DNA from 3 places in the Bacillus sp. WC2503 genome. Region 1 is predicted to be linked to each of the others. Evidence: a T-box and tRNA genes for the amino acid it is inferred to sense, from the RefSeq annotation. Region 1 holds a T-box; the other regions hold tRNA genes.
What was found. The T-box of region 1 lies ahead of serS (serine--tRNA ligase). A T-box ahead of a tRNA ligase gene usually reads a tRNA of that ligase, here a tRNA-Ser.
Positions count from the first base shown of each region.

Region 2: it has a tRNA-Ser gene. The T-box ahead of serS (serine--tRNA ligase) is inferred to sense a tRNA for this amino acid. The anticodon was not compared.
Region 3: it has a tRNA-Ser gene. The T-box ahead of serS (serine--tRNA ligase) is inferred to sense a tRNA for this amino acid. The anticodon was not compared.

Region 1 is NZ_JBQYMD010000001.1:4,653,517-4,655,745, forward strand. It holds gene pdxS (pyridoxal 5'-phosphate synthase lyase subunit PdxS) at 1-421, shown strand, start outside; gene pdxT (pyridoxal 5'-phosphate synthase glutaminase subunit PdxT) at 440-1,030, shown strand; T-box leader at 1,085-1,306, shown strand; gene serS (serine--tRNA ligase) at 1,358-2,229, shown strand, end outside.
Region 2 is NZ_JBQYMD010000001.1:5,192,758-5,194,986, forward strand. It holds rRNA gene ACUN26_RS26705 (23S ribosomal RNA) at 1-795, shown strand, start outside; rRNA gene rrf (5S ribosomal RNA) at 898-1,013, shown strand; tRNA gene ACUN26_RS26715 (tRNA-Asn) at 1,022-1,096, shown strand; tRNA gene ACUN26_RS26720 (tRNA-Ser) at 1,099-1,190, shown strand; tRNA gene ACUN26_RS26725 (tRNA-Glu) at 1,209-1,283, shown strand; tRNA gene ACUN26_RS26730 (tRNA-Val) at 1,288-1,363, shown strand; tRNA gene ACUN26_RS26735 (tRNA-Met) at 1,390-1,466, shown strand; tRNA gene ACUN26_RS26740 (tRNA-Asp) at 1,470-1,545, shown strand; tRNA gene ACUN26_RS26745 (tRNA-Phe) at 1,558-1,633, shown strand; tRNA gene ACUN26_RS26750 (tRNA-Thr) at 1,652-1,727, shown strand; tRNA gene ACUN26_RS26755 (tRNA-Tyr) at 1,738-1,821, shown strand; tRNA gene ACUN26_RS26760 (tRNA-Trp) at 1,829-1,902, shown strand; tRNA gene ACUN26_RS26765 (tRNA-His) at 1,922-1,997, shown strand; tRNA gene ACUN26_RS26770 (tRNA-Gln) at 2,061-2,135, shown strand; tRNA gene ACUN26_RS26775 (tRNA-Gly) at 2,141-2,215, shown strand.
Region 3 is NZ_JBQYMD010000001.1:90,446-92,674, reverse strand. It holds gene ACUN26_RS00520 (CBS domain-containing protein) at 1-417, opposite strand, end outside; tRNA gene ACUN26_RS00515 (tRNA-Glu) at 550-621, opposite strand; tRNA gene ACUN26_RS00510 (tRNA-Asn) at 623-697, opposite strand; tRNA gene ACUN26_RS00505 (tRNA-Ile) at 707-783, opposite strand; tRNA gene ACUN26_RS00500 (tRNA-Trp) at 794-864, opposite strand; tRNA gene ACUN26_RS00495 (tRNA-Thr) at 871-943, opposite strand; tRNA gene ACUN26_RS00490 (tRNA-Phe) at 954-1,029, opposite strand; tRNA gene ACUN26_RS00485 (tRNA-Asp) at 1,038-1,113, opposite strand; tRNA gene ACUN26_RS00480 (tRNA-Met) at 1,117-1,193, opposite strand; tRNA gene ACUN26_RS00475 (tRNA-Ser) at 1,214-1,306, opposite strand; tRNA gene ACUN26_RS00470 (tRNA-Ser) at 1,363-1,455, opposite strand; tRNA gene ACUN26_RS00465 (tRNA-Ala) at 1,476-1,548, opposite strand; tRNA gene ACUN26_RS00460 (tRNA-Pro) at 1,564-1,637, opposite strand; tRNA gene ACUN26_RS00455 (tRNA-Arg) at 1,648-1,721, opposite strand; tRNA gene ACUN26_RS00450 (tRNA-Leu) at 1,725-1,813, opposite strand; tRNA gene ACUN26_RS00445 (tRNA-Gly) at 1,830-1,904, opposite strand; tRNA gene ACUN26_RS00440 (tRNA-Leu) at 1,935-2,015, opposite strand; tRNA gene ACUN26_RS00435 (tRNA-Lys) at 2,031-2,106, opposite strand; tRNA gene ACUN26_RS00430 (tRNA-Gln) at 2,111-2,185, opposite strand; tRNA gene ACUN26_RS00425 (tRNA-Tyr) at 2,198-2,229, opposite strand, start outside.

The sequences.
Region 1 (2,229 bases):
AAACATTGTAGAGGCAGTGCGTCATATGCGCCAAGTCAATGCAGAAATCCGTCAAGTTGCAAGTCTACGTGAAGATGAGTTAATGACATATGCAAAAAATACTGGTGCTCCTTATGAAGTACTACTTGAAATTAAACGCCTTGGTCGCTTGCCAGTTGTAAACTTTGCAGCAGGTGGTGTAGCAACACCAGCAGATGCAGCGTTAATGATGCAACTTGGTGCTGATGGTGTATTTGTTGGATCTGGTATCTTCAAATCAGAGAACCCAGAGAAATTTGCACGTGCAATCGTTGAAGCGACGACTCATTATGAAGATTACGAACTAATTGCAAGCCTTTCTAAAGGATTGGGTAATGCAATGAAAGGTGTCGAAATTTCAACGTTATTACCAGAACAACGCATGCAAGAGCGTGGATGGTAATTGAAGGAGAACTTTAAAATGGTGAAAATCGGTGTACTAGGTCTTCAAGGTGCAGTTCGTGAGCATGTAAAATCAGTTGAAGCAAGTGGTGCAGAAGCTGTTGTTGTAAAGCGTATAGAGCAACTTGAAGAGATTGATGGTCTTATTTTACCAGGCGGTGAAAGTACAACAATGCGTCGTCTTATTGATAAGTATGCTTTCATGGAACCACTTCGTACATTTGCGAAGTCTGGTAAACCAATGTTTGGTACATGTGCAGGTATGATTCTTCTTGCGAAAACACTTATTGGCTATGAAGAAGCACATATTGGTGCTATGGATATTACAGTTGAACGCAATGCGTTTGGACGCCAAAAAGATAGTTTTGAAGCCGCACTTTCAATGAAAGGTGTGGGGGAAGACTTTATTGGTGTATTTATCCGTGCTCCGTATGTTGTAGATGTCGCTGATAACGTTGAAGTACTTTCTAAGCACGGCGATCGAATGGTAGCGGTAAGACAAGATCAGTTTTTAGCTGCTTCATTCCATCCGGAATTAACGGATGATCATCGTGTGACAGCATACTTTGTCGAAATGGTAAAAGAAGCTAAAATGAAAAAAGTTGTGTAAGTAACTTGCAACTTGTATAAGATTATAGTAAATTGATGGTAACAATTTTATAAAATAAGCGTGTTGATAGGAAGTAGTAACAAATGTCGTTTCTTATAGAGAGTCGATGGTTGGTGGAAATCGATAGAAACAGTTTGTGAATCCATCCTGGAATGGAATGTGGAATATCTTTATGATTAGTAAACATTCCCGGTGAAGAGCCGTTATTTCTACTTGAGAGGAAAGTAGTAATGCTTTCAACTAGGGTGGCAACGCGGGTTAACTCCCGTCCCTTTGTATAGGGACGGGAGTTTTTTGTGTTTTATAAAATAAAAGGAGGAGTATATAATGCTTGATATTAAATTATTACGTACGAACTTTGAAGAAGTAAAAGCAAAATTGCAGCATAGAGGCGAAGATTTAACGGAGTTTGGTCGTTTTGAAGAGCTTGATACGAGAAGAAGAGAACTACTTGTTCAAACAGAAGAACTAAAAAGTAAACGTAACGAAGTGTCTCAACAAATTTCAGTATTAAAGCGTGAAAAGAAAGATGCAGAAGCTTTAATTTTAGAAATGCGTGAAGTTGGAGAAAAAGTAAAAGATCTTGATAATGAACTTCGTACAGTTGAAGAAGACTTAGAAAGATTAATGTTATCTATTCCAAATATTCCTCATGAATCTGCTCCAGTTGGTGAAACAGAGGATGATAATGTAGTAGCGCGTACTTGGGGAGAAGTGAAGGAATTTGCTTTTGAACCAAAACCACATTGGGATCTTGCTACAGATTTAGGAGTTTTAGATTTTGAGCGTGCGGGGAAAGTAACAGGAAGCCGCTTCGTATTTTACAAAGGTGCAGGCGCAAGATTAGAGCGTGCTTTAATTAGTTTTATGCTTGATCTTCATACTGACGAGCATGGATATGAAGAAGTGTTACCTCCGTATATGGTAAACCGTGCAAGTATGACAGGAACAGGACAACTTCCGAAGTTTGAAGAAGATGCATTCCGTATTGAAAGTGAAGATTACTTCTTAATTCCAACAGCAGAAGTACCTGTAACGAATATGCATCGTGATGAGATTTTAAATAAAGAGCAATTGCCTATAAGATATGCTGCATTTAGCTCTTGCTTCCGTTCTGAAGCAGGTTCAGCTGGTCGCGATACACGTGGTTTAATTCGCCAACATCAGTTCAATAAAGTAGAGCTTGTGAAGTTCGTAAA
Region 2 (2,229 bases), 540 kb from region 1:
AGTTTGTACAGGATAGGCGGGAGCCATTGAAACCGGAGCGCTAGCTTCGGTGGAGGCGCTGGTGGGATACCGCCCTGACTGTATTGAAATTCTAACCTACGGGTCTTATCGACCCGGGAGACAGTGTCAGGTGGGCAGTTTGACTGGGGCGGTCGCCTCCTAAAGTGTAACGGAGGCGCCCAAAGGTTCCCTCAGAATGGTTGGAAATCATTCGTAGAGTGCAAAGGCATAAGGGAGCTTGACTGCGAGACCTACAAGTCGAGCAGGGACGAAAGTCGGGCTTAGTGATCCGGTGGTTCCGCATGGAAGGGCCATCGCTCAACGGATAAAAGCTACCCCGGGGATAACAGGCTTATCTCCCCCAAGAGTCCACATCGACGGGGAGGTTTGGCACCTCGATGTCGGCTCATCGCATCCTGGGGCTGTAGTCGGTCCCAAGGGTTGGGCTGTTCGCCCATTAAAGCGGTACGCGAGCTGGGTTCAGAACGTCGTGAGACAGTTCGGTCCCTATCCGTCGTGGGCGTAGGAAATTTGAGAGGAGCTGTCCTTAGTACGAGAGGACCGGGATGGACGCACCGCTGGTGTACCAGTTGTTCTGCCAAGGGCATAGCTGGGTAGCTATGTGCGGAAGGGATAAGTGCTGAAAGCATCTAAGCATGAAGCCCCCCTCAAGATGAGATTTCCCATAGCGTAAGCTAGTAAGATCCCTGAAAGATGATCAGGTTGATAGGTTCGAGGTGGAAGCATGGTGACATGTGGAGCTGACGAATACTAATAGATCGAGGACTTAACCATATAATATGTAGCAAATGTTATCTAGTTTTGAGAGAACATAAAAAAACTTGTTGACTTTTAAAGTGAATAAGTTATAATAATGATTGTCTCAAAAGAATAATGTCTGGTAATGATGGCAGAGAGGTCACACCCGTTCCCATACCGAACACGGAAGTTAAGCTCTCTAGCGCCGATGGTAGTTGGGACCTTGTCCCTGTGAGAGTAGGACGTTGCCAGGCAATATTATTCCGCAGTAGCTCAGCGGTAGAGCTATCGGCTGTTAACCGATCGGTCGTAGGTTCGATTCCTACCTGCGGAGCCATTGGAGAGCTGTCCGAGTTGGCCGAAGGAGCACGATTGGAAATCGTGTATACGTCACAAGCGTATCAAGGGTTCGAATCCCTTGCTCTCCGCCATAAGGATTTATAATATTTGGCCCGTTGGTCAAGTGGTTAAGACACCGCCCTTTCACGGCGGTAACACGGGTTCGAATCCCGTACGGGTCACCACTTTGGAGGATTAGCTCAGCTGGGAGAGCACCTGCCTTACAAGCAGGGGGTCGGCGGTTCGATCCCGTCATCCTCCACCATATAAATTTTATATGAATAGTATTATCGCGGGGTGGAGCAGCACGGTAGCTCGTCGGGCTCATAACCCGAAGGTCGCAGGTTCAAATCCTGTCCCCGCAACCAAATGGTCCCGTGGTGTAGTGGTTAACATGCCTGCCTGTCACGCAGGAGATCGCCGGTTCGACCCCGGTCGGGACCGCCATTTTTTTAATAAGGCTCGGTAGCTCAGTCGGTAGAGCAGAGGACTGAAAATCCTCGTGTCGGCGGTTCGATTCCGTCCCGAGCCACCATTTATCTTAATACAATACGCCGGCTTAGCTCAATTGGTAGAGCAACTGACTTGTAATCAGTAGGTTGGGGGTTCAAGTCCTCTAGCCGGCACCATGTAAGTTTCGGAGGGGTAGCGAAGTGGCTAAACGCGGCGGACTGTAAATCCGCTCCTTCGGGTTCGGCAGTTCGAATCTGCCCCCCTCCACCATTTACATAGGGGCATAGTTTAAAGGTAGAACTGAGGTCTCCAAAACCTCCAGTGTGGGTTCGATTCCTACTGCCCCTGCCAAATATATTTACACAACATGGCGGTTGTGGCGAAGTGGTTAACGCACCGGATTGTGGCTCCGGCATTCGTGGGTTCGATTCCCATCAGTCGCCCCATTTTTATTTTAAAAATTACAAATAATCTAATTGATACTTACATATAATTAAGTAAGAATTCGATGGGCTATAGCCAAGCGGTAAGGCAACGGACTTTGACTCCGTCATGCGCTGGTTCGAATCCAGCTAGCCCAGCCATTTTTGCGGAAGTAGTTCAGTGGTAGAATACAACCTTGCCAAGGTTGGGGTCGCGGGTTCGAATCCCGTCTTCCGCTCCAATTAAATTAAATAT
Region 3 (2,229 bases), 4.6 Mb from region 1:
TTCCGTACGTTCCGAGATTTCACTTAAAGCGAACCCAGCTTGATCATCTGCCGCTTCTCTTATAGCTAAATCACCTAATGCTAGCATCCCGACAAGTTGACCGCCCTCAACTACTGGCAATCGTCTAATTTGATACTGTGCCATTAATTCTGTAGCTTTTTCAATAGAATCATCTGGAGAAACCGAAACAATGTTTGTCGTCATTACATTTGTAATTTTATTAGACCCAGGATGTTTTTCAGCAATCCCTCGAACAACTAAATCTCGATCAGTAACAAGCCCAACGACTTGTTCATTTTCAAGAACAGGAATCAATCCAACTGATTCTTCCTTCATTTTTACAGCAGCCTCATATACATTATCTAACGGTGTACAATGTACAATATGAGTACTCATAAAGTCTCTAACTTGCGTCATTTTTTATCTCCTCCTTTTAATACATACCATAGTTTTTCCTAAATCCCTTTATTTATTTGAGGAAAATAAGATGATAAAAAAGAGGATTATACACAATAAAAAAGAGCCAGCATATTGCTGACTCTTTCTTTATGACCCGTACGGGATTCGAACCCGTGTTACCGCCGTGAAAGGGCGGTGTCTTAACCACTTGACCAACGGGCCATGGCTCCGCAGGTAGGACTCGAACCTACGACCGATCGGTTAACAGCCGATAGCTCTACCACTGAGCTACTGCGGAATAAATATATGGTGGGCCTAAATGGACTCGAACCATCGACCTCACGCTTATCAGGCGTGCGCTCTAACCAGCTGAGCTATAGGCCCATATACTTTACAGGGGCAGTAGGAATCGAACCCACACTGGAGGTTTTGGAGACCTCAGTTCTACCTTTAAACTATGCCCCTAAATGATGCCGGCTAGAGGACTTGAACCCCCAACCTACTGATTACAAGTCAGTTGCTCTACCAATTGAGCTAAGCCGGCATAAAAAAAATGGTGGCTCGGGACGGAATCGAACCGCCGACACGAGGATTTTCAGTCCTCTGCTCTACCGACTGAGCTACCGAGCCAACATAAATGGCGGTCCCGACCGGGGTCGAACCGGCGATCTCCTGCGTGACAGGCAGGCATGTTAACCACTACACCACGGGACCATTTGGTTGCGGGGACAGGATTTGAACCTGCGACCTTCGGGTTATGAGCCCGACGAGCTACCGTACTGCTCCACCCCGCGACAATATAATATTTTAAAAATGGAGGAGGTAGAGGGATTCGAACCCCCGCGCGACTCTCGCCGCCTGTCGGTTTTCAAGACCGATCCCTTCAGCCGAACTTGGGTATACCTCCATGAAGGAAAATAAATATTTTATTATTATATGTAGCTAAACCATTTCAAAAGAAAATGGAGGAGGTAGAGGGATTCGAACCCCCGCGCGATTCTCACCGCCTGTCGGTTTTCAAGACCGATCCCTTCAGCCGAACTTGGGTATACCTCCGAGACATATAATAAATAAAGTGGAGCCTAGCGGGATCGAACCGCTGACCTCCTGCGTGCAAGGCAGGCGCTCTCCCAGCTGAGCTAAGGCCCCATGTTTTTGGGAAAATCGGGAAGACAGGATTTGAACCTGCGACCCCCTGGTCCCAAACCAGGTGCTCTACCAAGCTGAGCCACTTCCCGTTAATAAAAGCGCGCCCGAGAGGAGTCGAACCCCTAACCTCTTGATCCGTAGTCAAACGCTCTATCCAATTGAGCTACGGGCGCATATGGTGCCGAGGGCGGGGGTCGAACCCGCACGGTGGTCACCCACCGCAGGATTTTAAGTCCTGTGCGTCTGCCTGTTCCGCCACCCCGGCATGTCATATTGAAAATTGGAGCGGAAGACGGGATTCGAACCCGCGACCCCAACCTTGGCAAGGTTGTATTCTACCACTGAACTACTTCCGCAAGACATGTTATGAGATATTTTATTAAAAGTGCGGGTGAAGGGAGTCGAACCCCCACGCCAAAGGCGCTAGATCCTAAGTCTAGTGCGTCTGCCAATTCCGCCACACCCGCATATTTTATTGAAAATGGTGAGCCATGAAGGATTCGAACCTTCGACCCTCTGATTAAAAGTCAGATGCTCTACCAACTGAGCTAATGGCTCTTAATGGCTGGGCTAGCTGGATTCGAACCAGCGCATGACGGAGTCAAAGTCCGTTGCCTTACCGCTTGGCTATAGCCCAATAATTAAGAAATGGTGGAGGGGGGCAGATTCGAACTGCCGAAC